3 regions of the Megasphaera sp. genome follow, and region 3 is predicted to be linked to each of the others. Evidence: riboswitches for the same ligand, from Rfam matches in the RefSeq annotation. Region 3 holds a riboswitch; each other region holds the start of a gene.
The links. A riboswitch is a leader RNA that binds a small molecule or an ion and turns the genes downstream of it on or off. The one in region 3 is predicted to bind ZMP and ZTP.
Positions count from the first base shown of each region.

Region 1: another riboswitch for ZMP and ZTP. It lies ahead of ACFWUB_RS10940 (formate--tetrahydrofolate ligase); the one in region 3 lies ahead of ACFWUB_RS06225 (OFA family MFS transporter).
Region 2: another riboswitch for ZMP and ZTP. It lies ahead of ACFWUB_RS09005 (phosphoribosylaminoimidazolecarboxamide formyltransferase); the one in region 3 lies ahead of ACFWUB_RS06225 (OFA family MFS transporter).

Region 1 covers NZ_CP181255.1:2,303,588-2,311,595, forward strand. The annotation lists gene ACFWUB_RS10920 (Cof-type HAD-IIB family hydrolase) at 1-760, shown strand, start outside; gene ACFWUB_RS10925 (transketolase) at 1,161-1,979, shown strand; gene ACFWUB_RS10930 (transketolase family protein) at 1,979-2,899, shown strand; gene ACFWUB_RS10935 (phosphomannomutase/phosphoglucomutase) at 2,963-4,471, shown strand; ZMP/ZTP riboswitch at 4,525-4,602, shown strand; gene ACFWUB_RS10940 (formate--tetrahydrofolate ligase) at 4,655-6,334, shown strand; gene ACFWUB_RS10945 (cyclodeaminase/cyclohydrolase family protein) at 6,336-6,956, shown strand; gene ACFWUB_RS10950 (site-2 protease family protein) at 7,120-7,746, shown strand; gene ACFWUB_RS10955 (hypothetical protein) at 7,760-8,008, shown strand, end outside.
Region 2 covers NZ_CP181255.1:1,877,209-1,885,216, reverse strand. The annotation lists gene rpsP (30S ribosomal protein S16) at 1-148, opposite strand, end outside; gene ffh (signal recognition particle protein) at 203-1,555, opposite strand; gene ylxM (YlxM family DNA-binding protein) at 1,569-1,898, opposite strand; gene ACFWUB_RS09010 (molybdopterin-containing oxidoreductase family protein) at 2,097-4,088, opposite strand; gene ACFWUB_RS09005 (phosphoribosylaminoimidazolecarboxamide formyltransferase) at 4,369-5,544, opposite strand; ZMP/ZTP riboswitch at 5,598-5,675, opposite strand; gene ACFWUB_RS09000 (acyl CoA:acetate/3-ketoacid CoA transferase) at 5,871-7,421, opposite strand; gene ACFWUB_RS08995 (hypothetical protein) at 7,667-8,008, shown strand, end outside.
Region 3 covers NZ_CP181255.1:1,299,055-1,307,062, forward strand. The annotation lists gene mnmG (tRNA uridine-5-carboxymethylaminomethyl(34) synthesis enzyme MnmG) at 1-1,767, shown strand, start outside; gene rsmG (16S rRNA (guanine(527)-N(7))-methyltransferase RsmG) at 1,754-2,464, shown strand; gene ACFWUB_RS06220 (D-alanyl-D-alanine carboxypeptidase family protein) at 2,482-3,627, shown strand; ZMP/ZTP riboswitch at 3,686-3,770, shown strand; gene ACFWUB_RS06225 (OFA family MFS transporter) at 3,845-5,083, shown strand; gene ACFWUB_RS06230 (DeoR/GlpR family DNA-binding transcription regulator) at 5,756-6,517, shown strand; gene pfkB (1-phosphofructokinase) at 6,514-7,419, shown strand; gene ACFWUB_RS06240 (PTS fructose transporter subunit IIABC) at 7,469-8,008, shown strand, end outside.

The sequences.
Region 1 (8,008 bases), 1.0 Mb from region 3:
GACGATTTGCCGGCGCAATATCGAAGCCATTACGGCAGCCATTGCCAAAGGCGTGAAATTCGTGCCCTGTACGGGCCGGGGCTTCCGTTCCATCGAAGGCGTCCTGAGGACTCTGGGCCTCTACGACCAGGCGGACCAGTATGTTATCGGCTTCAACGGCGCCAATATTACGGAAAACAAGGGCAGCCGCTCCCTCTTCTGGGACCCGATCCCCTTTGACCTGGCCGACCGGATTTTCCGCCGCTGCTGTACCTATGGTCAATGTATGCATATCTATACGCGTGATGTCGTCTACATCACGAATATTACGCCCGACGAAGAAGCCTTCCTCCACGGCCGCATGGGCTACGTGCCTGTCGAAGCGGAGGACCTCGATTTCATCCGCGGCAAAGAAGAAGTCTGCAAGCTCATCGTGACCAATACGGATTACGACTATTTACAGCAGATACACGCTGAAATCCGCCCCTTGCTGGACGACATTACGGTCAGCTTCTCCAGCAACCGCTATATCGAATTCATGCACAAAGGCGTCAATAAAGGGGCGGGCCTGTGGAAATTGGCAGATATCCTCGGTGTAGCCCATGAAGAAACCATGGCCATTGGCGACAACATCAACGACATCGACATGCTGAAGGCCGCCGGCCTTTCCGTCGGCGTCCATAACCTCAACCCCGTCATCCGCCGATACTGCGACGTCGTCACCGACGCCACCAATAACGAAGGCGCCGTCGCCGAAGCCATCGAGAAGTATGTGTTGTGAGCGTGGCTCGTGGCTCGTGGCTCGTAAGAAACTGAACTGCGAAGGCCGCGGCCGCAGGTCGCAGACCGTAAGCCTCTCCTGATAGGAGAGGTGGCCCGCAGGGCCGGAGAGGTTGAACCTCTCAGTCAGCTGTGCTGACAGCTCTCCTATGAAGAGAGCCAATGGGCATTTACATCTAAAGCCATCCACTAAACACTAGCCACTTAAAAGAGACTGTTGCACGAAGCTTTTTGCCATCATGCAGGCCCATTTCTCTTTATAGTTTGTAGTACGGAGTTTGTAGAAGATGGTTTCAAGTTTATGACCATCCACTACAAACTGCAAACTTCAAACTCACAAAAGAGGCTGCCGCCGGGCAGCCTCTTTTGTGCTATAATGGAAGGCAAAAGGGGGCTTTCTCATGGATAGCAAAGAATTGAGCCGTCATGCGGCTCACGTGCGGCAGGATATCGTCAAGATGGTCACCCTGGCCCAGTCCGGTCATCCCGGTGGCTCTTTGTCCATCGTCGATATGCTGCAAGTCTTGTATTTCGATGTCATGCGGATCGATCCCAAGCGGCCTCACTGGCCGGACCGGGACCGTTTCGTCCTCTCCAAGGGCCATACCGTACCGGCTCTGTATGCGACGCTGGCCGAACGGGGCTTTTTCCCGGAAGATGAATTGTGGCACCTGCGCCAGTGCGGCGCCATGCTCCAGGGCAATCCCGACATGAATACGACGCCGGGCATCGACATGACGACGGGATCCCTGGGACAGGGCTTGTCGGCTGCCAACGGCATGGCCATGACGGCCAAGCTGGACGGGGCGGACTGGCGGGTCTACGTCATCGCCGGCGACGGCGAAATCGAAGAAGGCCAGATCTGGGAAGCGGCTATGTCGGCAGCTCAGTATAAACTGGACAACCTGACCCTGTTCATCGACCATAACGGACTGCAGATCGACGGGTCCAATGAAGACGTTATGGACGTCATGCCCATTGCCGACAAATTCCGGGCCTTCCGCTGGAACGCCCTGGAAATCGACGGCCACGATTACGACGCCATCGGCGCTGCACTGCACCAGGCGCAGGCCGCAAAAGGGAAGCCGACGGTCATCATCGCCCAGACCGTCAAGGGCAAAGGCGTATCGTTCATGGAAAATGCCGTGTCCTGGCATGGCAAGGCGCCGACGAAAGAAGAATGTGAACGGGCGTTACGTGAATTAGGGGGCGAAGGCTGATGGCAAGGGCAACGCGCGATGCCTACGGGCATCTCTTAGAAACGGAATTGTATAAAAATCCAAGGATTGTCGTCCTCGACGCCGACCTCGGTTCGTCGACGCGGTCGATTGCTTTTAAAAAGGTAGCGCCGGAACGCTATTTCGATATGGGCATTTCGGAACAGGATATGATGGGCACGGCAGCGGGCTTCGCCGCTTGCGGCAAGATTCCCCTGGCCAGTACCTTTGCTGTCTTCGGCACGGGTCGGGCCTTTGAACAGATTCGCAACTCCATCTGCCTGCCAAAGCTCAACGTCAAGATCTGCGCGACCCACGCCGGCCTCAGTGTCGGCGAAGACGGGGCGACCCATCAGTCCGTTGAAGACATGGCCATCATGCGCAGTCTGCCGAATATGACCGTCGTCTGTCCGGCTGACGGCGCCGAAACGGAAGCTGTCATCCGGGCGGCTGTCGCTCATGACGGGCCGGTCTACGTGCGCATGGGCCGGGCCAAAGTCGACGACGTCTATCAATCGGGCTGTCCCTTCCAGTGGGGGAAGGGGACGGTCCTGCGCGACGGCTGTGATGCCGCCGTCATCGCCACGGGCCTCATGGTCCAGGAAGCCCTGAAAGCAGCCGATATCCTGGCCAATCGGGGCCGTCAGGTCATGGTCATCGACATGGCCGCCATCAAACCGCTCGACGAAGACCTGGTCGTCGCTGCAGCCAGGAAGACGGGCTTCGTCGTCACAGCCGAAGAACACAGCGTCATCGGCGGCCTGGGCGGCGCCGTAGCAGAAACCTTGTCGCGCCGCTGTCCGACGCGCCAGGCTTACGTCGGCATCCAGGATTGTTTCGGTGAATCCGGCAAGGCCGGAGACCTCTTGAAAAAGTACGGCCTGACGGCAGAAGCCATTGTCGATGCTTGCCTTTTGGCCTGATTTTCAGTATGATAAGAGGCAGCGGACGCTGTCCGCTAAATCGAAGAAAGGAAACATCCTTACATGATAACTACAGAAGCGATGATGAAATTACAGAATGGCAGTGACGTCCGCGGCGTCGCCATCGCCGGCGTTCCCGGTGAAGACGTCACCTTGGTCCCGGAAGCGGTCAACCGCATTGCCGCTGGATTTGCCAAGTTTTTAGCCAAGAAGCTGAATAAACAGACGAGTGACCTGCGCATTGCCGTCGGCCACGATTCCCGCGTGTCGGCGGGCATGATGAAAGAAGCCGTATTCGGCGGCCTCCTCGGTCAGGGCGTCCACGTCACGGACTGCGGTCTGGCTTCGACGCCGGCCATGTTCATGTCCATCATTTTTGAAGATACCCACATGGATGGCTCCATCATGATTACAGCCAGCCATTTGCCCTATAACCGCAATGGTCTGAAATTCTTTACCGTCGACGGCGGCCTGGAAAAGAGCGAAGTCAAAGAAGTCCTGACCCTGGCTTCCCAGTCGTCGGCCATGGCCGTATCGTCGGCTGCCATTGCCTCGCTGGACCTGATCGACCTCTACGCCCTGCACCTGCGCCGTAAGATTTGTGCCGGCCTCTGCTCCGGCATGTACGACCGTCCTCTGGAAGGGATGCATATCGTCGTCGACGCCGGCAACGGCAGCGGCGGTTTCTTTGCCACTAAGGTCCTGGCGGAACTCGGCGCCGATACGACGGGCAGCCAGTTCCTCGAACCGGATGGCATGTTCCCCAACCATATCCCCAACCCGGAAAATGCCGATGCCATGGCCTCTATCCGCAAGGCCGTCCTCGACAACAAAGCCGACTTGGGCCTCATTTTCGACACCGACGTGGACCGCATGAGCGCTGTCCTGCCCGATGGGGAAGAAATCAACCGCAACGCCCTCATCGCCATGATGGCCGCCATCTTGGCGCCTGATTATCCCGGCAGCACTATCGTCACCGACTCGGTCACATCCGACGAATTGACGACGTTCCTCCAGGATGAACTCCACCTGGTCCATCACCGCTATATGCGGGGCTATAAGAATGTCATCGACGAATGTATCCGCCTCAACAAGGCCGGCACCGTTTCGCCGCTGGCCATTGAAACATCCGGCCACGGCGCGCTGAGTGAAAACTACTACCTCGACGACGGCGCGTACCTGGCCGTCAAACTGCTCATCGCTGCGACGAAAGCCAAGAAGGAAGGCAAACAGCTCGGCGACCTCATTGCCAAATTGGGCCATCCTGCGGAAGGCGTCGAATTCCGCCTGAAAATCACCGGCACAGACGACGTCCAGGCCTACGGCGCTGACGTACTTAAACAGTTTGAAGAACGGGCTGCTCAAGCGGGTCTTGCCATCGCCAAGCCGTCCTATGAAGGCGTGCGCCTCGTATTCCCTAACGGCTGGGCCCTGCTGCGCATGTCCCTCCACGACCCGAACATGCCGCTGAACATCGAAAGCAGGGAAAAAGGCGGCTGCCAGCAGATCGCCAATCAGGTGAAAGGCCTGCTCACGGGCTTTGAACACCTCGATACCAGCGTGATCCAGTAAGATGTCCTGAAAAAGAACCCTTGACCAGAGGGTTCTTTTTTTGTATAATGAAGCCATAATCATGTGACTGACGGAAGTGGAGTTACCACGGGGAGCATGATTTCTTGAAGCCGACCGTCTGGGCAACCTTCCAGCGGAGCGGCCTTTTTTTATGCAAAGAAAAGAACAGGAGTGACAACTACTATGGCAAAGGTATTGAGCGATATCGAAATTGCACAGCAGACGAAATTGGAACCGATTACGGCCATTGCAAAACAAGTCGGCCTCACCGATGATGACTTGGAACTCTACGGAAAATATAAAGCAAAGATTTCTTTTGACGCCATCAAGCGCCTGTCGAAGAATGAAGACGGGAAACTGGTCCTGGTCACGGCCATCACGCCGACACCGGCTGGCGAAGGCAAGACCTTGACCACTATCGGCCTGGCTCAGGCACTGAACTACATGGGCCATAAGGCTGTCGTCGCCCTGCGCGAACCGTCCCTGGGACCGGTCTTCGGCATCAAAGGCGGCGCTGCTGGCGGCGGCTATTCCCAGGTCCTGCCCATGGAAGATATCAACCTGCACTTCACCGGTGACATGCACGCCATTACGGCAGCCAACAACCTCTTGGCCGCAGCCATCGACAACCATGTCCATCAGGGCAACGCCCTGCGCATCGATGTGCGCCGCATCATCTGGAAACGCGTCATGGATATGAACGACCGGGCTTTGCGCAACGTCGTCGTCGGCATGGGCGGCAAAGTCTGCGGCTTCCCGCGGGAAGACCATTTCATGATCACTGTCGCTTCGGAAATCATGGCAGCCCTTTGCCTGGCCAGCGACCTCATGGACCTCAAGAAGCGCATGGGCGACATCACCGTGGCCTATGACCTGGACGGCAATCTGGTCAAAGCCCGTCAGCTCGGCGTCGAAGGCGCCATGGCCATCCTCATGAAAGATGCCATCAAGCCGAATTTAGTCCAGACCATCGAACATACGCCGGCCTTGGTCCACGGCGGTCCCTTCGCCAACATCGCCCACGGCTGCAACTCCGTCGTCGCAACCAAACTGGCTATGAAGATGGGCGATATCGCCGTTACGGAAGCCGGTTTCGGTGCCGACCTGGGTGCTGAAAAATTCATGGACATCAAATGCCGTTTCGCCGGTATCAAACCCGATGCCGTCGTCATCGTTGCGACTGTCCGTGCCCTGAAGATGCACGGTGGCGTCGACAAGAAGAACTTGCAGGAAGAAAATGTCGAAGCCTTGAAGAAGGGCTTTGCCAACCTGGCCAAACACATCGAAAATATGCGCCTCTTCGACGTACCCGTCGTCGTAGGCATCAATAAATTCATCAGCGATACAGATGAAGAAATCGCTACGCTGCGGAAACTCTGCGAAGATTACGGCGTCGAAGTCGCCCTCAACAACTGCTGGGCCGAAGGCGGCAAAGGCGGCGTCGAAATGGGCGAAAAAGTCCTGAAACTGCTGCAGCAGCCGAAGACCCCGTACAAACCGCTCTACGACGTCAACGCTTCGATTCCTGAAAAACTGGAAACTATCGTCAAGAAAGTCTACGGCGGCGACGGCGTCCTCTTTGAAGGCAACGCTCAGAAACAGATCAAGGAACTGGAAGCCTTTGGCCTCGATAAAATGCCGATTTGCGTGGCCAAGACGCAGTATTCCCTGTCCGATAACCCGGCGCTCCTGGGGGCACCGAAGGGCTTCAAGGTCACGGTCAAAGACGTCCGCGTCTGCACCGGTGCGGGCTTCATCGTCTGCCAGACGAGCAATATCATGACCATGCCGGGCCTGCCGAAAGTACCGGCTGCCAACCGCATGGACATCGACGAAAATGGCATCATTACGGGATTGTTCTAAGATGGATTTTGCACAATTCCAATCCATGCCCCTCGACGGGCTCCTGGAAGTCACGGCTTCCAAGGAACCCGTTCCCGGCGGCGGCGGCATCGCCGCTATGACCGCTGCTTCGGCAGCAGCGCTCGTAGAGATGGTCGCCAACCTGACCATCGGCAAGAAGGGCTACGATGAAATCGAGAAACTCATGGTATCCATCCGCGATAAGGCTCACGGCCTTCGCCAGCGTTACCTCGACGGCATCGCTGAAGACGCGGCGGCCTTCGATGGCGTCATCCGCGCCGTCCGCCTGCCCAAGGATACGCCGGACCGGGCGGCCAAGGTCCAGCAGGCCTTTAAGGATGCGGCCCTGTCGCCCTTTGAACTGGGCAAGGACATCTTCGTCCTCCTCCAGCTGGCGGAACAAGTCGTCCGCTACGGCAACGCCTGGGTCATCACGGACGGCGTCATTGCCACCATGAACGCCAGGGCAGCCATGCGCTCGGCTTTTTACAGCGTCCGCATCAACCTGAAATCCATCAAGGATGAAACCTTCGTGACGAAGATGATCAACGAAATCCGCGAAATCGAAGAAAAAGCGGCCATCGTCGAACAAAACGTAGAATATGAATACCGGAAGCGGTGAAAAAAGGCGCTGTCGCATGAAGACAGCGCCTTTTTTAGCACTCAGCAGTCAGCGGCTAACCCCTGACCCCTAGCCCCTAGCCCCTAATCCCTAGCCCCTAGCCACATCTTGTTATCTTCTCCTAGATACCGTATAATAGAAATATTAACGAAAGGAGAATTCTATGTTCGATTTTAATATACTTTCTATTATTGCCGGGATTCCCGGCCTGCTCATCGCCATGGTCATCCATGAATACGCCCATGCCCAGGTGGCAGACTGGATGGGCGATGATACGCCGCGTCTGATGGGGCGCCTTACGTTGAACCCCGTGGCTCATATCGACCCGGTCGGCCTGATCATGCTGCTCGTCGCCCAGTTCGGCTGGGCCAAGCCGGTTACGATCCAAGTCGGCAATTTCCGGAACTGGCGGAAAGGGGAAATCTGTGTATCCCTGGCTGGTCCCGTGTCCAACCTGATCACGGCTTTCGTCGCCTTGGTCATTGAAGTCATCTTTGTCAAGCTCCATCTCTTTACGACGACGGCCCTGCCCATGGTCCTTCACCTCATCGTCTTGTACAACGTCAACTTTGCCATCTTCAACATGATTCCCTTGCCGCCTCTCGACGGCTCGCGGGTCCTCATGTGTTTCCTGCCGACGTCGTGGAACTATAAGCTGGCCAGCCTCGAACGCTACAGCTTCCTCATCCTCATCGCCCTGATGATGACGCCTTTTTTCACGTATATCCTCATTCCCTTGCAGCGTCTGGTCTTCGCCTTGTTCAGCTTGATCTTGACGCCATTCCTGTAAAGGAGGAATTCTCATGACCTGTAAAAAATTAATGGCAGCAGCCCTGTTATGGGCGGCATTGGCGACCCCGGCCGGTGCTTTTGACTACAACCAGTCTGTCGATGAAATCGCCGAAAGCCCGCTCACGGCGTATCAGACGGTCTATCTCGGTATGCCCCGGGCTGATTTCGATGCCAATTTCTCCATCCTGCCCGACTGGACTTTCTACGGCAGCACGGTATCTTTTACGGAACGGGCTGAACGGACGTCGGTCGTCAAGAAC
Region 2 (8,008 bases), 580 kb from region 3:
GACGATTGTCCATGTCTTTGGACGGATCGTACATGCCCAACGTAGCAACCGGGCGACCGTTGTTACGAGCATCGCGGGAATCAGCGACGACGACGCGGTAGATCGGTTTCTTTTTAGCACCTAAACGAGCCAAACGAATTTTAATCATTGAAAATCACCTCCTTGATATAGTATCTTATTTCCACAAAAAAGGGAAATCCATTTAAAAAGGCAGACGCGGCATGAAACCCCGTCGTTTATTCTTCTGTGCTTTCTTGGCCTGCTTCATCATCTTCTGCATTTCTGCGAACTGCTTGATGAGACGGTTGACATCCTGGACGCGCGTGCCGCTGCCCTTGGCGATACGGCGCTTGCGGCTGTCCTTGATGAGCATTTTCGGATTGGCACTCGACCGTTCCTGGGCCGTCATGGATGTGATGATGGCTTCGATTCGTTTGAATTCTTTGCCGTCCATGTCGACCTTGTCGAGTTCTTTCTTATATTTCCCGATGCCTGGGATGAGGCTCAGGAGACTGCCCATATTGCCCATCTTCTTGATCATATGGAGCTGGGACAGGAAGTCATCGAAGGTGAAGGTACCACTTTTCATGGTCTTCTTCATGTTTTCCATCGATTCTTCATCGAAAGCCGCCTGGGCTTTTTCGATGATCGTTTCGACGTCGCCTAAGTCGAGGATACGCGATGCGTAGCGGTTCGGATGGAATTCTTCCAAGCCGTCGAGCTTTTCGCTGACGCCGATGAACTTAATCGGTTTGCCCGTGACGGCCTTGATGGACAAGGCGGCACCGCCGCGGGCATCGCCATCGAGCTTGGTCATGATGATACCGTCGATGCCGAGGGCTTTATCGAAGGCCGATGCAGCCGTAACGGCATCCTGACCGGTCATGGCGTCGACGACGAGCAGGATTTCATGGGGATGAACTTCATTCTTGATGTTGATGAGTTCGTCCATGAGGGTTTCATTGATATGTAAACGGCCGGCCGTATCGATGATGACGACATCGCGTAAATGGCTGGTCGCATAGGGAATAGCGTGCTGAGCAATGGCGACAGGGTCCTTGCTGCCCTCTTCGGTATAGACAGGCATGTCCAGTTCCTGGCCGAGGACCTGCAGCTGCGTGATAGCCGCCGGACGGTAGACGTCGGCTGCGACCATGAGCGGGCTCTTGCCCTGGGACTTCAGCTTCTTGGCCAGTTTGGCGGCTGTCGTCGTCTTACCAGCCCCCTGGAGGCCGACGAGCATGATGATGGTCGGTGGCTTGGGAGAAATGGTGATCCGGCTCTGTGTCCCGCCGAGGAGTTCCGTCAGTTCATCGCGGACGATCTTGATGACCGTCTGTGACGCATTGAGGCTGCCGAAGACTTCTTCGCCGACGGCCTTTTCTTTGACTTTCTTGATGAAATCTTTGGTGACGGCAAAGTTGACGTCCGCTTCCAGAAGGGCGCGGCGCATCTCTTTCAGCGCTTCGCTGACATCCTCTTCAGAAAGCTTCCCTTTGCCGCGGAGTTTTTTAAATGCCGCCTGGAATCGTTCGGACAGACTTTCAAATGGCATAAGGGGCCTCCTTCTATAACTCTATTTCATGCAAAAGCTGTTTCGCGCTTTCAAGGGTTTGCGGTTCTTCCCGGTCGAGAAGCCGCTCTACTTCATCGATCTTATCCCGGACCGCATCGTAGCGGGCCAGCAGATGAAGGCGCTGTTCGTAATTTTCCAGCGAATGGGAAGCGCGCTTGAGCATATCATAGGCACCTTGGCGGGAAATGTGCAGTTCCTCCCCGATTTCGCTCAGGGACAGGTCCATATCGAAATACATTTCCATGCAGCGCCGTTGTTTCTCCGTAAGCAAAGGCCCGTACAAATCGAGGAGCCGTCCCTTGCGGACTACATCTTCAAGCATGGCTTCACCGCCTTTCAAACAGCGTACTTTGGTATTATAACGGAAAGCAGCCTATCTGTCAAGTATTTTTACTTGTCAGGGGTTCGTAGGGGCCGCCCAAAGGGCGGGCCGCAGGTCGCAGGTCGCAGGCCGTGCCTCGTGGATGGCTTTAAATTTAGTCCCGTCTGCTAAAAACTACAAACTGCAAACTACCAACTATTACGGTACGATGGATACGCGGACGTCGTAGAAGGTGCTGCCGGCGCCTTCGTCGGTCAGGCGCTGGGACGTGAGGACGTTGACTGAGGCTCCCTGCCCTTTGACCCGTTCCCGCCACCAGACGCCTTCGCTGACGACCTGGCCCGGCACAGTCCGTTTAGAGATGACGACGGTGAAATCGGCCTGGCCCCGTTCATTGGCCAAGGTCACGGTCTGGCCGTCCTGCAGGCCATAGCGGGCCGCATCGTCGGGATGGACGAAGAGGTCCATTGTATGGCTGGCCGTCAGTTCGTCCCGTTCATTGAAGGACGAATCGAGGATGCGCATGTCCGGCCCATTGACGAAAGCCAGCGTGCCGTCGTCTTCTGCAAGGGGCAGATAGTCCGGCAGGGCCGGCGTCAGGGCCGCGTTGTATATCTCGATTTTCCCCGACGGCGTGGCAAATCGCGTCTGGTAATCGTCCGGCATGGGCAGCGGCGTCGGCAGGCCCTGACTAAGGCGCTGCTGATCCACAGGCAGGGGCCATTTCGTCGTCGACGCAGCCAGGGCTTCGACGAGGTCCCGTTCTGAGCAATCGTAGAAATCATCGTCTATACCCATAGCATGGGCCAGGTCACAGGCGACGCGCCAGTTGGAGCGGCTCTGGCCGACAGGCGGGATGGCCGCATAGCCGCACTGGATCGTGTAGTTGCCATAGGAATAATAGGCGTCGTCGGGTTCCAGCGACGTCGTCGCCGGCAGGACGATATCGGCATAGCGGGCCGTATCGGTCATAAAGCGTTCGTGGACGACGGTAAATAAATCGTCCCGACAGAGGCCCTTCAGGACCTGGTTCTGGTCCGGCGCCGTGCAGGCCGGATTGGACGAATAGACGAAGAGGCTGCGGATGCGGTCGTCACCCGTCAGTGCCTGGCCCAGGCAGCACATGTTGACGACGCGCTTGCCAGGCTGTTTCCAATCGGAATGGGTGACGATTTCTTTATCATAGGCTTTCGACGCCGACGCCGAAGTCAAGAGGCCGGCTCCCTGCTTCCCCCAGGCGCCGACGACAGCCGGCAGGCAGGTGATGAGGCGCGTCGTCATGGCGCCGTTGCGATAGCGGGACTGGCCGCTGCCGAGGCGGATGAACGGCGCCCGGGCCCGGCCGTAGGCGTGGGCCAATTCGACGATGACGTCGGCCGGCACGCAGGTGATGCCCTGCGTTTTTTCCGGCGTATACTTGGACAGGACGTTCTTTTTCAAGTCCTCCCAGCCGAGGACGTTCCGGTCCAGGAAGGCTTCGTCAGCCAGGCCGTCACGGTCGAGGACATGCATCATGCCCAGGGCCAGGGCTCCATCCGTACCGGGGCGGACGGCGATGAAGTGGTCGGCCAGGTCGGCCGTCTTGTTGCGATAGGCATCGATACACCAGACGACGGCCCCTTTGGCCCGGGCCGCTTCGACGTCGTGGTGGAAGTGGATATTCGTGGCCAGCATATGGATGCTCCAGAGGAAGATGCAGTCGCTGTCCTGGGCTGCCTGCGGCGCCGTCGGCATGGTATTGCCCATGACGTCCTTGAAGCCCCGCCCTTTGGCCGGAGCGCAGATGGTCCGGTCCAGTTCCGAAGCACCCAAACGATAGAACAGGCCGTGCAGGGCGTCGTGCTGGACGATGCCCATGGTACCGGCATAAGAATAGGGCAGGATGGCTTCGGCACCGGCTTCGGCGATGATGCCCTTCCAGGTCCCGGCTATTTCTGCCAGGGCCTGGTCCCAGGAAATGGGCGCGAACTGGCCGCTTCCCTTGGGGCCAATCCGCTTCAGCGGCGTCGTCAGGCGGCGCGGCGAATGGACGGTCCGCTCATAATGGGCCATCTTCGGGCACAACGTCCCGCGCGTAAAGGGATGGGACTTGTCGCCGGCAACGGATACGACGCGGCCGCCGTCGACCGTCACGACGAGCCCGCAGGCATCGGGGCAGTCATACGGACAGACAGATGTACAGGTTTTCATGGTATCACCTCTTGTTTCGTGGAAAAAAGGAGCTGTCGCATCGCGACAGCTCCTTTTAAGCAGTTAGGGGTTAGCAGTTAGCAGATGGCATAACCCTTCGTGCGACAGCGCCTTTTCTTGTAGGGGCGCCACGTGGGGCGCCCGCTCTGGGATAGGTACGATTTCCCGACCCGTTTGCTAGAAGAATCATCCAAATTCCTAACAGGTCTCCCACGTGGCCCCTACAAACTATAGAGCATAGGAACCCCGCGAGCGGTCCTTCTTCTTCCCAGGGGAAGCCTTAATGATGGAACAGGCGCAGGCCGGTCATGGCCATGGCGATGTTGTATTTATCGCACGTTTCGATGACATTGTCGTCGCGGATGGAGCCGCCGGCCTGGGCGATGTAGTCGACGCCGCTGCGATGGGCCCGTTCAATGTTGTCGCCAAAGGGGAAGAAGGCATCGCTGCCCAGGGCTACGCCGTGGAGCTGGGCGATCCAGGCTTTCTTTTCTTCCCGTGTGAGCGGTTCCGGTTTTTCCGTGAACAAGTCCTGCCAGATGCCGTCGGCCAGGACGTCTTCGTAGTCATCGGAGATGTAGACGTCGATAGCGTTGTCGCGGTTCGGACGGCGGACATCGTCGCGGAAAGGCAGGTTCAGGACTTTCGGGTTCTGGCGGAGCCACCAGATATCGGCCTTGTTGCCAGCCAGGCGCGTGCAGTGGACGCGGGACTGCTGGCCAGCGCCGACGCCGATGGTCATGCCGTCTTTGACGTAGCAGACCGAATTGGACTGGGTATATTTCAAAGTGATGAGGGCGATCATCAAATCGCGCTGAGCTGCTGCCGGGATATTCTTGTTCTTCGTCGGGACATTTTTGAAGAGGTCCGTCGTAATCTTGGCTTCATTGCGTTCCTGTTCAAAAGTGACGCCATAGACTTCCTTCGATTCGACAAGGCGCGGCTTGTAGTCCGGGTTTATCTGGAGGACGCAGTAATTCCCCTTCTTCTTGGTCTTCAAAATAGCCAAGGCTTCGTCGCTGTAGCCCGGAGCGATGACGCCGTCCGAGACTTCCCGCTTGAGGAGCGTTGCCGTTTCGACATCGCAGACGTCAGACAGAGCGACGAAATCGCCGTACGAGCTCATGCGGTCAGCACCGCGGGCGCAGGCATAGGCCGAAGCCAGGGGGGACAATTTCAAATCGTCGACCCAGTATATCTTTTTCAGGGTATCACTCATGTCCGTAGCGACGGCGGCCCCAGCCGGGCTGACGTGCTTGAAGGAAGCCGCTGCCGGAAGGCCTGTCGCTTCTTTCAATTCTTTGACCAGCTGATAGCTGTTGAAGGCGTCGAGCAAATTAATATAACCGGGACGGCCGTTGAGGACCGTAAAGGGCAGGTCGCTGCCATCTTTCATATAAACCCGGGCCGACGACTGGTTGGGATTGCAGCCGTATTTTAATTGCAGTTCTTTCATGGTGATTCCTCCTGAATAGTTAAGCAAAAATAAAAAATACCGACACTTCTGGAACGTTTCGCCCAGACGGTCGGCTCGTACGAATCATGCTCCCCGTGGTAACTCCACTTCCGTCAGTCACATGTTTCAGATTTATTATACCGTCCGCAGACGGGAGATGTCAAGAAAAAGGACCGCCCTTCGGACGGTCCCTTTTTCTGTAGGGGCGCCACGTGGGGCGTCCGCTCCAGGATGATGTGATTTCCATTTCCCATTCGGTTTACTGGGAGAAACATCCAAATTCCGAACGGGGCGCCCACGTGCGCCCCCTACAGTGCCACTATCCACTAACCCGCCTGTTGTTCAAAGATGTCCTGGGCCAGGCCTATGGGTTCATCGCGGAAGAGGCGTTCGTCCATGGTCTTCAGATTTTCGGCGATGTGCGGTACGAATTCCATCTGGTCGAGGATGTCCTTTTGCAGATCCACGCCCGGTGCGATTTCCGTGAGGACTAAGCCCTTATCGGTGAGGACGAAGACACAGCGTTCGGTGATGAACATGACCTGCTGGTTGTGTTTATGGGCATATTCAGCACTGAAGGTAATCTGGCCGACCTTATCGATGAATTTCTGGACAGCCCCTTCATGGGTGATGACCAGTTTGCCGTCCCGGATTTCTTCGCGCAGGCCCTTGGCCGTAAAGGTGCCGCAGAAGACGACTTTATGCGTATTCTGGGTGATGTTGATGAAGCCGCCGCAGCCGGCGATGCGGTCTTTGAACTTGCTGACGTTGACGTCGCCTTTGGCGTTACATTCTGCCATGCCCAGGAAAGCCATATCCAAGCCACCGCCATCGTAAAAGTCGAACTGATACGGATGGTCGACGATGGCATCGGCGTTGGCCGAACCGCCAAAGTCCGCGCCGCTGGCCGGTACGCCGCCGATAGGCCCGGCTTCGACGGTCAGGGTCAGCTGGTCGCCGATACCTTCTTCGTTAGCTACGCTGGAAACACCTTCAGGAATCCCGATGCCCAGGTTGACGACGGCGTTGGGAACGAGTTCCATCGCAGCCCGACGGGCGATAACCTTGCGGGCATTGAGTTCCATCGGCGGAATCTGGGACAAAGGCATACGCATTTCACCGGTATAAGCCGGGTTCTGGACCTGACGGACCTTGGACAAGACGATGTAGTCGACGTCGATGCCCGGCAGGACGACGTGTTTCGGCGGAATCGTCCGGTTTTCGGCCAGCGTTTCGACCTGGACGATGACCATGCCGCCACTGGCTTTGGCTGCCAGGGCCATGGGCAGGAGTTCCATGCGGACTTCTTCATTATCCGTCGATACGTTGCCATTCAAGTCGGCGCAGGTCCCGTGGACGATAGCGACGTCGATGGGGAACGGTTTGTACCAGAGATATTCTTCGCCGTCCAGTTCCTTGACTTCTACCAGGTCTTCCTTAGTGATGCTGTTCAATTTCCCGCCTTCGATGCGGGGGTCGACGAAGGTATTGAGGCCGACACGGGTAAACAGGCCCGGTTTGCGGCCGGCAATGCTGCGGAACCACTGGGCCATCGTGCCCTGCGGCAGGTTGTAGCCTTCGACCTTATTGTCCATGACCAGTTTCCCCAGTTTGGGAGCCAGGTTGTAATGACCGGCAATAACCCGTTTCAGCATGCCTTCGTGGGCGAAATGGCTGGCACCCTTGCTCACACCGTCACCGATGCCGGCCGTATGGACCAGTGTCAGCTGCTGCGGATATCCGGTCTTGGTAAAGCGGTCTTCCAGGGCCTGCAATACTTCTTCCGGCAATGCACACTGTGCAAAACCACAAACGGCGATAGTCGAACGATCTTTAATAAGCGATGCTGCATTTTCTGCTGTAATCAGTTTTGCCATGATGACTTCCTCCTTATAGATTCCTTACTTGTCTTCGATGAGCTCTTTTTCTTCTCATCTTCTGGCTTTAGTATAGCCCCTTTTGCCCTTGAAAAATACGCACAAAGCCGTGACAAAAGATGAAAAACTTGCCTCAAAGATGACAAATATGACAAGGCCTTTCCTTGAAGGTGTCCTGGCCAGGCTATATAATGAATATAAGGAATATACACGTATTCAAATCTATCATCAAGGGAGTCCTGTTCATGAATCCTTATGCAGAAGTCCTCAAGCAGCTGCTGCAATATACAGAGACGAAATATACGACCTTATCCCAGGCCATCGACTACGACATGTCCTACATCAGCAAATGGGTCAACGGCGCCCGCCTGCCGGCTTCACGCCATGCCGACCGCATCCACGAGGACATGGCCCGCTTCTTTGCCAACACGGCCCAGAAACAGCACCAGGAAGGGGACCTGAAGCGCATCTTCTCCTTTGCCGACGACGGCCAGGATCTGGCCTTCCATCTCTACGACCTGCTAAGCCGTGCCTACCGCCAGGCCCAGACCAGGAAGGGGAAAAGTGAAAGCCGCGACCAGGCCATC
Region 3 (8,008 bases):
ATTGCCCTCATGCCCTGCAATCCCGCTATCGGCGGACCGGGGAAGAGCCATCTCGTCCGGGAAATCGACGCCCTGGGCGGTGAAATGGGCATCAATACGGATAAGACGTGCCTCCAGATGCGCATGCTCAACACCGGCAAAGGACCGGCCGTCTATTCTCTCCGGGCCCAGTCCGATAAGAAGATGTACCAGATGGCCATGACCAAGACCCTGGAAAACCAGGACCACCTCGATGTCAAGCAGCTCATGATCACAGACCTTCTCGTCGAAGACGGCGCCGTCACCGGTGTCCGGACGGAACTGGATGAAGTTTATAAAGCCAAGTGCGTCATCCTGGCGACGGGGACCTACCTCAAAGGGAAAATCATCATCGGCACCTGTACCTATTCCGGCGGCCCTATCGGCCAGCGCTCGGCTGAAGATTTGTCGGGGTCCCTGGTCAAGGCCGGCCTCAAGCTTATGCGCTTCAAGACCGGTACGCCGGCCCGCGTCGACCGCCGTACCCTGCGGACCGATGAAATGGCCAAGCAGGAAGGCGACAAAGACGGTCATGCCTTTTCCTTCCTGTCGGAACGGAAAGACCGCAACAAAGAATGTTGCTGGCTGACCTTTACCAACGAAGAAACGCATAAGATCATCCGCGACAACCTCGACCGGGCTCCCATGTGCAATGGCATCATCACCGGCATCGGGCCGCGCTACTGCCCGTCCATCGAATCGAAAATCGTCCGCTTTGCCGATAAGAAGCGGCATCAGCTCTTCATCGAACCGGAAGGGGAATCGACGGAAGAAATGTACGTCCAGGGCATGAGCACCAGTATGCCTGCCGACGTCCAGTACGCCTTCCTGCGTACCATCCCGGGCCTGGAAGACGTCAAAATCATGCGCCCGGGCTATGCCATCGAATATGACTGCCTGGACCCGACGCAGCTCACGCCGTGGCTGGAAACGAAGAAGATTTCCGGCCTCTTCTCGGCAGGCCAGGCCAACGGGACCAGCGGTTACGAAGAAGCCGCTGCCCAGGGTCTCATGGCCGGCATCAACGCGGCCTTGAAGGTCCAGGGCAGAGAACCGTTCATCCTAACCCGCTCCGAAGCCTATATCGGCGTCCTCATCGACGATTTGGTCACAAAGGGGACGAATGAACCGTACCGCATCATGACCAGCCGCAGCGAATACCGCCTCATCCTGCGTCAGGACAATGCCGACCTGCGCCTAACCCAGAAAGGCTATGACCTGGGCCTGGTCACGCAGGAACGGTATGACCGCTTCACGGCCAAGAAAAAAGCCATCGAAGAAGGCATCGCCGCCCTCCAGGCCATTTCCGTCACGCCGTCCAAGGCCAATCTGGAAAAATTGGAACGCCTGGGCACGGCACCCATCCACACGGCCATCACGGCCTACGACCTCCTGCGCCGCAACGATGTCGACTACGAGGCCCTGCGGACGGTCTTCGACCTGCCGGAACTGGCTGCCGACGTGGAAGAAGAAATCGAAATCATGATCAAGTACGAAGGCTATATCAGCCGCCAGATGGAACAAGTCAAAAAGATGAACCGCCTGGAACAGAAGAAGATGCCCGCCGATATCGTCTATACCGATATCGACACCCTGTCGGCCGAAGCCCGGCAGAAACTCGATGAAATCCGGCCCTTGTCCTTAGGCCAGGCCAGCCGTATTTCCGGTGTGTCCCCGGCGGATATCACGGCCTTGCTCATCGTACTGGAACAGCACAGCCGGGAGGAAAAAAATCATGTTTCGCAGTGAATTAGAACAGGCCCTGAAGGCCATGGGCCTTACCGTGACAGACGGGCAGCTTTCCCAGTTCTGCGCTTTTAATGAAAGACTGGTGGAAACGAATAAAGTCATGAACCTGACGGCCATTACCGACCCGAAAGGCGTCGCCATCAAGCACATGGCCGACAGCCTGTCCTGTTATGACCCGGCTTATTTCAAAGAAGGCGCTCGTGTCCTCGATTTGGGGACTGGCGCCGGATTCCCCGGCCTGCCCCTGCTCATCTACCGGCCGGACTTGAACGTGACCTTCTTCGATTCCCTGCAAAAGCGCCTGACCTTCCTGGAAAACACGGTCCGCGATATAGGACTGACGGCGTCGTTCCTCCACGGCCGGGCCGAAGAAATGGCCCATAAGCTGGAATACCGCAGCGCTTTCGATATCGTCACCAGCCGGGCCGTCGCCCGCCTGAACATATTGGCCGAATGGGCCCTGCCCTACGTGAAGACCGGAGGCTATTTCATTTCCCTCAAAGGGGCCCAGTATGAAGACGAACTGGCAGAAGGCGAAAAAGCCTTGCAGATCCTGGGCGGCAAAATCGCCGAAGTCCGACCTGTTCACCTGCCGGGACTCGATGACGTCCGCGCCGTCCTTTACATCGAGAAAGTGAAGGAAAGCCCCAAAAAGTATCCCCGCAAGCCCAAGATGGCTGCGAAAAATCCCTTATAGAGAAAGAAGTGTATGCTATGTCTTTGAAAAGAATCTTCTGTCTGGCTGCAGCCGCCTGCCTGACTGTGTCGGCCGCCGTCTTTGCCGATACGCCGCAGCCACCTGAAATCAGCGCTCATGCCGCCTATGTCATGGATGCCGATACGGGTGACACGCTCTATGCGAAAAATGCCGACGACCGGGCCTATCCGGGCAGTACGACGAAAATCATGACCGGTATTCTCGGCGTCGAATTGGGCAAGGCCCAGGGCAAAATGGACCAGCCCCTCAACATCACCAATGACGTCTACAACATCGAAAGCGATGCGTCTGTTCTGGGCATCGATCCTGGCGACCAGATTACCCTGCGCCATGCCCTGACCGGCATGATGACCGTATCCGGCTGTGATGCGGCCGTTGCCGTAGCTGAAACGGTTACGCCGACCCAGGCCGATTTCGTCGCCAAGATGAATGAAAAAGCAGCCGCCCTGGGCTGCACGAATACCCATTTCGCCAATCCCCATGGCCTGCCGGACAGCGATCACTATTCGACGGCCCGCGATATGGCGACGATTGCCGCTTATGGCATGAAAATGCCGGAATTCCGCGACATGGTCAGCCACAGTGAATACGACATGCCCTATATCAACGGCGGGTCCAAGCACTGCACGACGACGAACTATTTCCTGACCAGCGGCTTCCCCGGTGCCAACGGCATCAAGACCGGCACGACCAACGCCGGCGGTCCCTGCCTGGTCGCTTCGGCTACCCAGGATGGCCGGACGGTCATCGCTTCCATCATGAACTCGGACGACCGCTTCGGCGATGCCCAGAAATTGATGGCCTATGGTTTTTCCGTCCTGAAACCGGTCGAACCGGCAGAAAACGTCTATATCCTGCGTCAGGCACCGGCAGGCCAGACATTGTCGGATATCAGGGAAAAAAAGGCCCAGGCTGCTGAACTGGCATCGCAGCAGAAGCAGGAAGCCGCTACGGCTGCCGCTTCCACGGCTGCGGCCAAAGCGCCTGTCAAAACAGCTACAACGGTAAAGACCGCAACGGAAACAGCTGCTAAAACGGCAGCCAAGACGACTGCGAAAACCGCTGCCAAAGCTGATACGGCGAAGACCAGTAAGCCGGCTGTTTCCAGCCAGCCTTACGTTCCCTTCTCGCCGGCTGCTTAAAAGTTAAAAAAGGGATATTGACAATCACCGTCCATATTCGTATAATAAGCACATCAGCAGATTCGTACAGGACTGACGGAATCAAGTGGAGTAACCACATGAACTGTACGGAGATTTTCATGCCGACCGTCTGGGCAAGAGTATGCTACATATTCTTGAGCCAGGCGGCCGGTATTTTTTTTCGCCAGTCTGGCTCCTCACAAGGAGTGTTGTCTAAATGAAACGAAATCGCTGGCTCATCGCCCTGTCTGCCATGGGGCTCCACCTCTGTATCGGCAGTGTCTACGCCTGGAGCGTCCTCACCAAGCCCATCATGGAATCTATGGGCTTCACCCTCAAGGAAACGACGTGGACCTTTTCCCTGGCCATCCTCTTCCTCGGCCTGTCGGCCGGCTTTTTGGGCAGTTTCGTCCAGAAAATCGGTCCCCGCAAGTCCGGCCTCTTATCCATGACCTGCTTCGCCACGGCCATGTTCGGCACGGCAGCGGCTCTCTATGCCCAAAGCCTGCCCATGCTCTACGCTTTTTACGGCGTCATCGGCGGCGTCGGCCTGGGGACGGGCTATATCACGCCCGTATCGACACTGGTCAAATGGTTCCCGGAAAATCGGGGCTTTGCTACGGGCCTGGCTATCATGGGCTTCGGTTTTGCCAGCCTCATCGCCGGTCCGGCCATTCAGCTGCTGGTCCAGCATTTTGGCTTAGTCGCTAACTTCATCATCCTCGGCTGCGTCTATATGGTCGTCATGACGGCTTCGTCGCTCTACCTGGCTCCGCCGGCAGCCGGAGACGTTCCGGCCAAGGCCGAAAAAGAATCTTCCGTCGAATACGCCGACGCCCAGCCGCAGTTCACCGTCCGCCGGGCCATGAAGACCTGGCAGTTCTACGCCATCTGGTGGCTCTTCTTCACCAACATCACCTGCGGTATCGCCCTGCTGTCCGTCGCTTCGCCCATGGCACAGGATGTCGTCGGCATGTCGCCTATGGCAGCGGCTTCCATGGTCGGCTTCATCGGCCTCATGAACGGCGCCGGCCGCATTGCCTGGGCGACCATATCCGACTACATCGGCCGCTCGGCTACGTATGTCCTCTTCTTTGTCATTGAAATCCTGGCCTTCTGGCAGCTGGCTGGCGTTACGGGCGCCTTCAGTTTCCAGGTCCTGGTCCTGCTCATCATTTCCTGCTATGGCGGCGGCTTCTCGTGCATGCCGGCCTACCTCAGCGACCTCTTCGGCACGAAATACCTCAGTGCCATCCACGGCCGCATCCTCACGGCCTGGGGCGCTGCCGGCGTTGCCGGCCCCCTGGTCCTGTCGCTCATCAAAGAAAATACCAATAGTTATGCCGTCACCTTGTACTTCTTCGTCGGCGCCTTCACCGTCGCCCTGGCCCTAATGCTCTTCCTCAAATACCGCACCCGCCACGGCATCGCCCGCGTCGCAGAAGCACGGGGATGATCGTTCATCGTAGGCCTGATGATCGTTTATCGTAGGTCGTTCGTCGTAGGGGGCCGCACGCGGGCGCCCCACGGGTCGCCCCTACAACGAAAAAAGCTGTCGCTATGCGGCAGCTTTTTTTTCGATGACGACGAACGATGAACGAATCGCAGCCAGGCGATGTTATGGATTTACGACAAACGATGAACGCATTACCATAGGCGATGTTATGGCAGAACCGTTATGGATTAACGGCAAATCATTCACGGCCTATGGCCTTGTGCGTAGGGGACGCTCTTTAACCTCTCAGACCGCCTTCGGCGGCCAGCTCCCCTATAAAGGGAGCCTTGGGCGTCCCGTTGTGAACAATGGGAGATATACTCAACTGGTCTATGAGAAATGGTTTTGTGACCTGTGAACTGCGAATAATGATATCGACGAACAGCATTTCACGGGATTCCCACAACGGGCCGCCCTTTGGGACGGCCCCTACAGCGACATCTGTGATGTCGCGGCGGACTGCGGGCTCGCCACGTGCGAGCCCCTACATATGTGAATAAAATCACTTAATGAGCCGGACGCATAGATGAACGAAAATGATTGCTTTTTGATTATAATGAATGAATTTGATTGAAAATGATTGAATATAACGGTATAATGAGGCCAAAGGAGGATAAAAAGGGAAGTGATACGATGTTGACAGAAGAAAGACATGAAAAGATCATGCGTCTTGTCAATACGAGTGGTGCCGTTTCGGTTCAGGACTTAGTAAGTTTTCTGAACATTTCCGAATCGACGGTCCGTCGGGATTTACTCACGCTGGACCGGGAAGGCCGCCTGCGCCGTGTCCATGGCGGCGCCACGACGCTGCGCGATGATTCTTCATATGAAGCGGATATGGAAAATCTGCAGGACAAGTATTCCATTCATATGAGCGATAAACGCCGCATCGCCCAGTATGCAGCCAGCCTGATCAAGAAGGATGACTTCGTCTATCTCGACGCCGGTTCGACGACGGAACAGATGGCCGATTTCCTGGCCGAATCTGAAGCGACCTTCGTGACCAACAGCATCCCGCTGGCCCAGAAATTGGGGCGCAGCGGCAGCCGCGTCTACATCCTGCCCGGACGGGTCAAAGGCGATACGGAAGCCATTGTCGGCAGTGATATGCGGGATATGATCGGCCGCTATCATTTCACCAAGGGCTTCTTCGGAGCCAATGGAATCGCTCCCCATTCCGGATGTACGACGCCGGATGATGAAGAAGCTGTCTGTAAGCGCGCTGCCGTAGGCCAGTGCCTAGACCGCTTCGTCCTGGCCGATTCCAGTAAATTCGGTTTATCTTCGCACATTACATTTGCAGACTTATCAATGGTTACGCTGATTACGGCCAAAGATGAAGAACACGTCGATTACCGGCCTTATCAGCAGATTACGGAGGTGCATATCCTGTGATTTATACAGTTACGTTCAATCCATCGTTAGACTATGTCGTCCACATGAAGACCTTCACGGCCGGTGACATCAACCGGGCCGAACAGGAAATGATCTATCCTGGCGGCAAAGGCATCAACGTGTCCCTCGTCCTGGGAAACCTTCATATTCCTTCTAAGATGCTCGGTTTCGTCGCTGGTTTCACAGGCCGGGAAATTGAACGCCTGGCCAAAATCAACGGCGGCGATACGGATTTCATCATCCTCGACGAAGGCTGCTCGCGTATCAACCTCAAAGTCAGCGCCGATGATGAAACGGCTGTCAATGGCATGGGACCGCATATTCCCGAAGAAAAACGGCAAGCCCTGCTGGCTCAGATCGATACCCTCAAAGCCGGTGACACCCTGGTACTGGCCGGCAGCATCCCCAGCGATATTCCCGATGATATTTACGAACAGATCCTCAAACGCCTCCAGGACCGCGATATCCGCGTCGTCGTCGATGCCACAGGCGACCTTTTGAAGAATGTCATCAAATATAGACCGTTCCTCATCAAACCGAATAACTTTGAATTAGGCGAATTGTTCAGCGTCGACCTCCATACGGATGAAGAAATCATCGTCTGCGCCAAACAGCTCCAGGCCATGGGGGCCCGCAACGTCCTCGTATCTCTCGGCGGTGACGGCGCCCTGCTCCTCGGCGAAGACGGCCAGGTCTACCGCCGCCAGTCCCCGAAAGGCACGCTGGTCAACTCCGTCGGTGCCGGCGACAGCATGGTCGCTGGGTTCCTGGCCGGTTTCGAAGCGTCCAAGGGCGACCTCCAGGAAGCCTTGAAAATGAGCATCAGCGCCGGCAGTGCATCGGCCTTCCATGAATGGCTGGCTACGGAAGACGATATCAAGGAAGTATACGCTACCTTATAAAGAAACACGCATTTTTGTGTAGAGAGTTGAGAAGAGAAGGAGAGAAATAATGCGTATTGTAGATTTACTCAAGAAACAGAGCATCGACCTCAATGCGTCTGTAGCCGACAAGGCCGCTGCCATCGACCACCTGGTCGACCTCATGGCCGCCGGCGGCAACCTGAACGACAAAGAGCTGTACAAGCAGCGCGTCCTCGCCCGTGAACAAGAAGGCAGTACGGGTATCGGCGAAGGCATCGCCATTCCCCATGCCAAGACGGAAGCCGTCAACGAACCGGGCCTGGCTTCGATGATTGTCCGCGACGGCGTCGACTACGAAAGCCTCGACGACGAACCGGCTCACTTGTTCTTCCTCATCGCCGCTCCGGCTGGCGGTGCCAACGTCCATCTGGAAGTCTTGAGCCGTCTGAGCCGTATGCTCATGGACGACGATTTCCGCGACAACCTGATGAAGGCCCAGACGCCGGAAGAATACCTGGCTATCATCGACAAGGCCGAAGCCGAACAAGTCGCAGCTGAAGAAGCAGAAGCTGCCGCTGAAGCCGCTGCCGAAGAAGCACCGGCTGAAACGGAAACGGCCGCTCCGTCG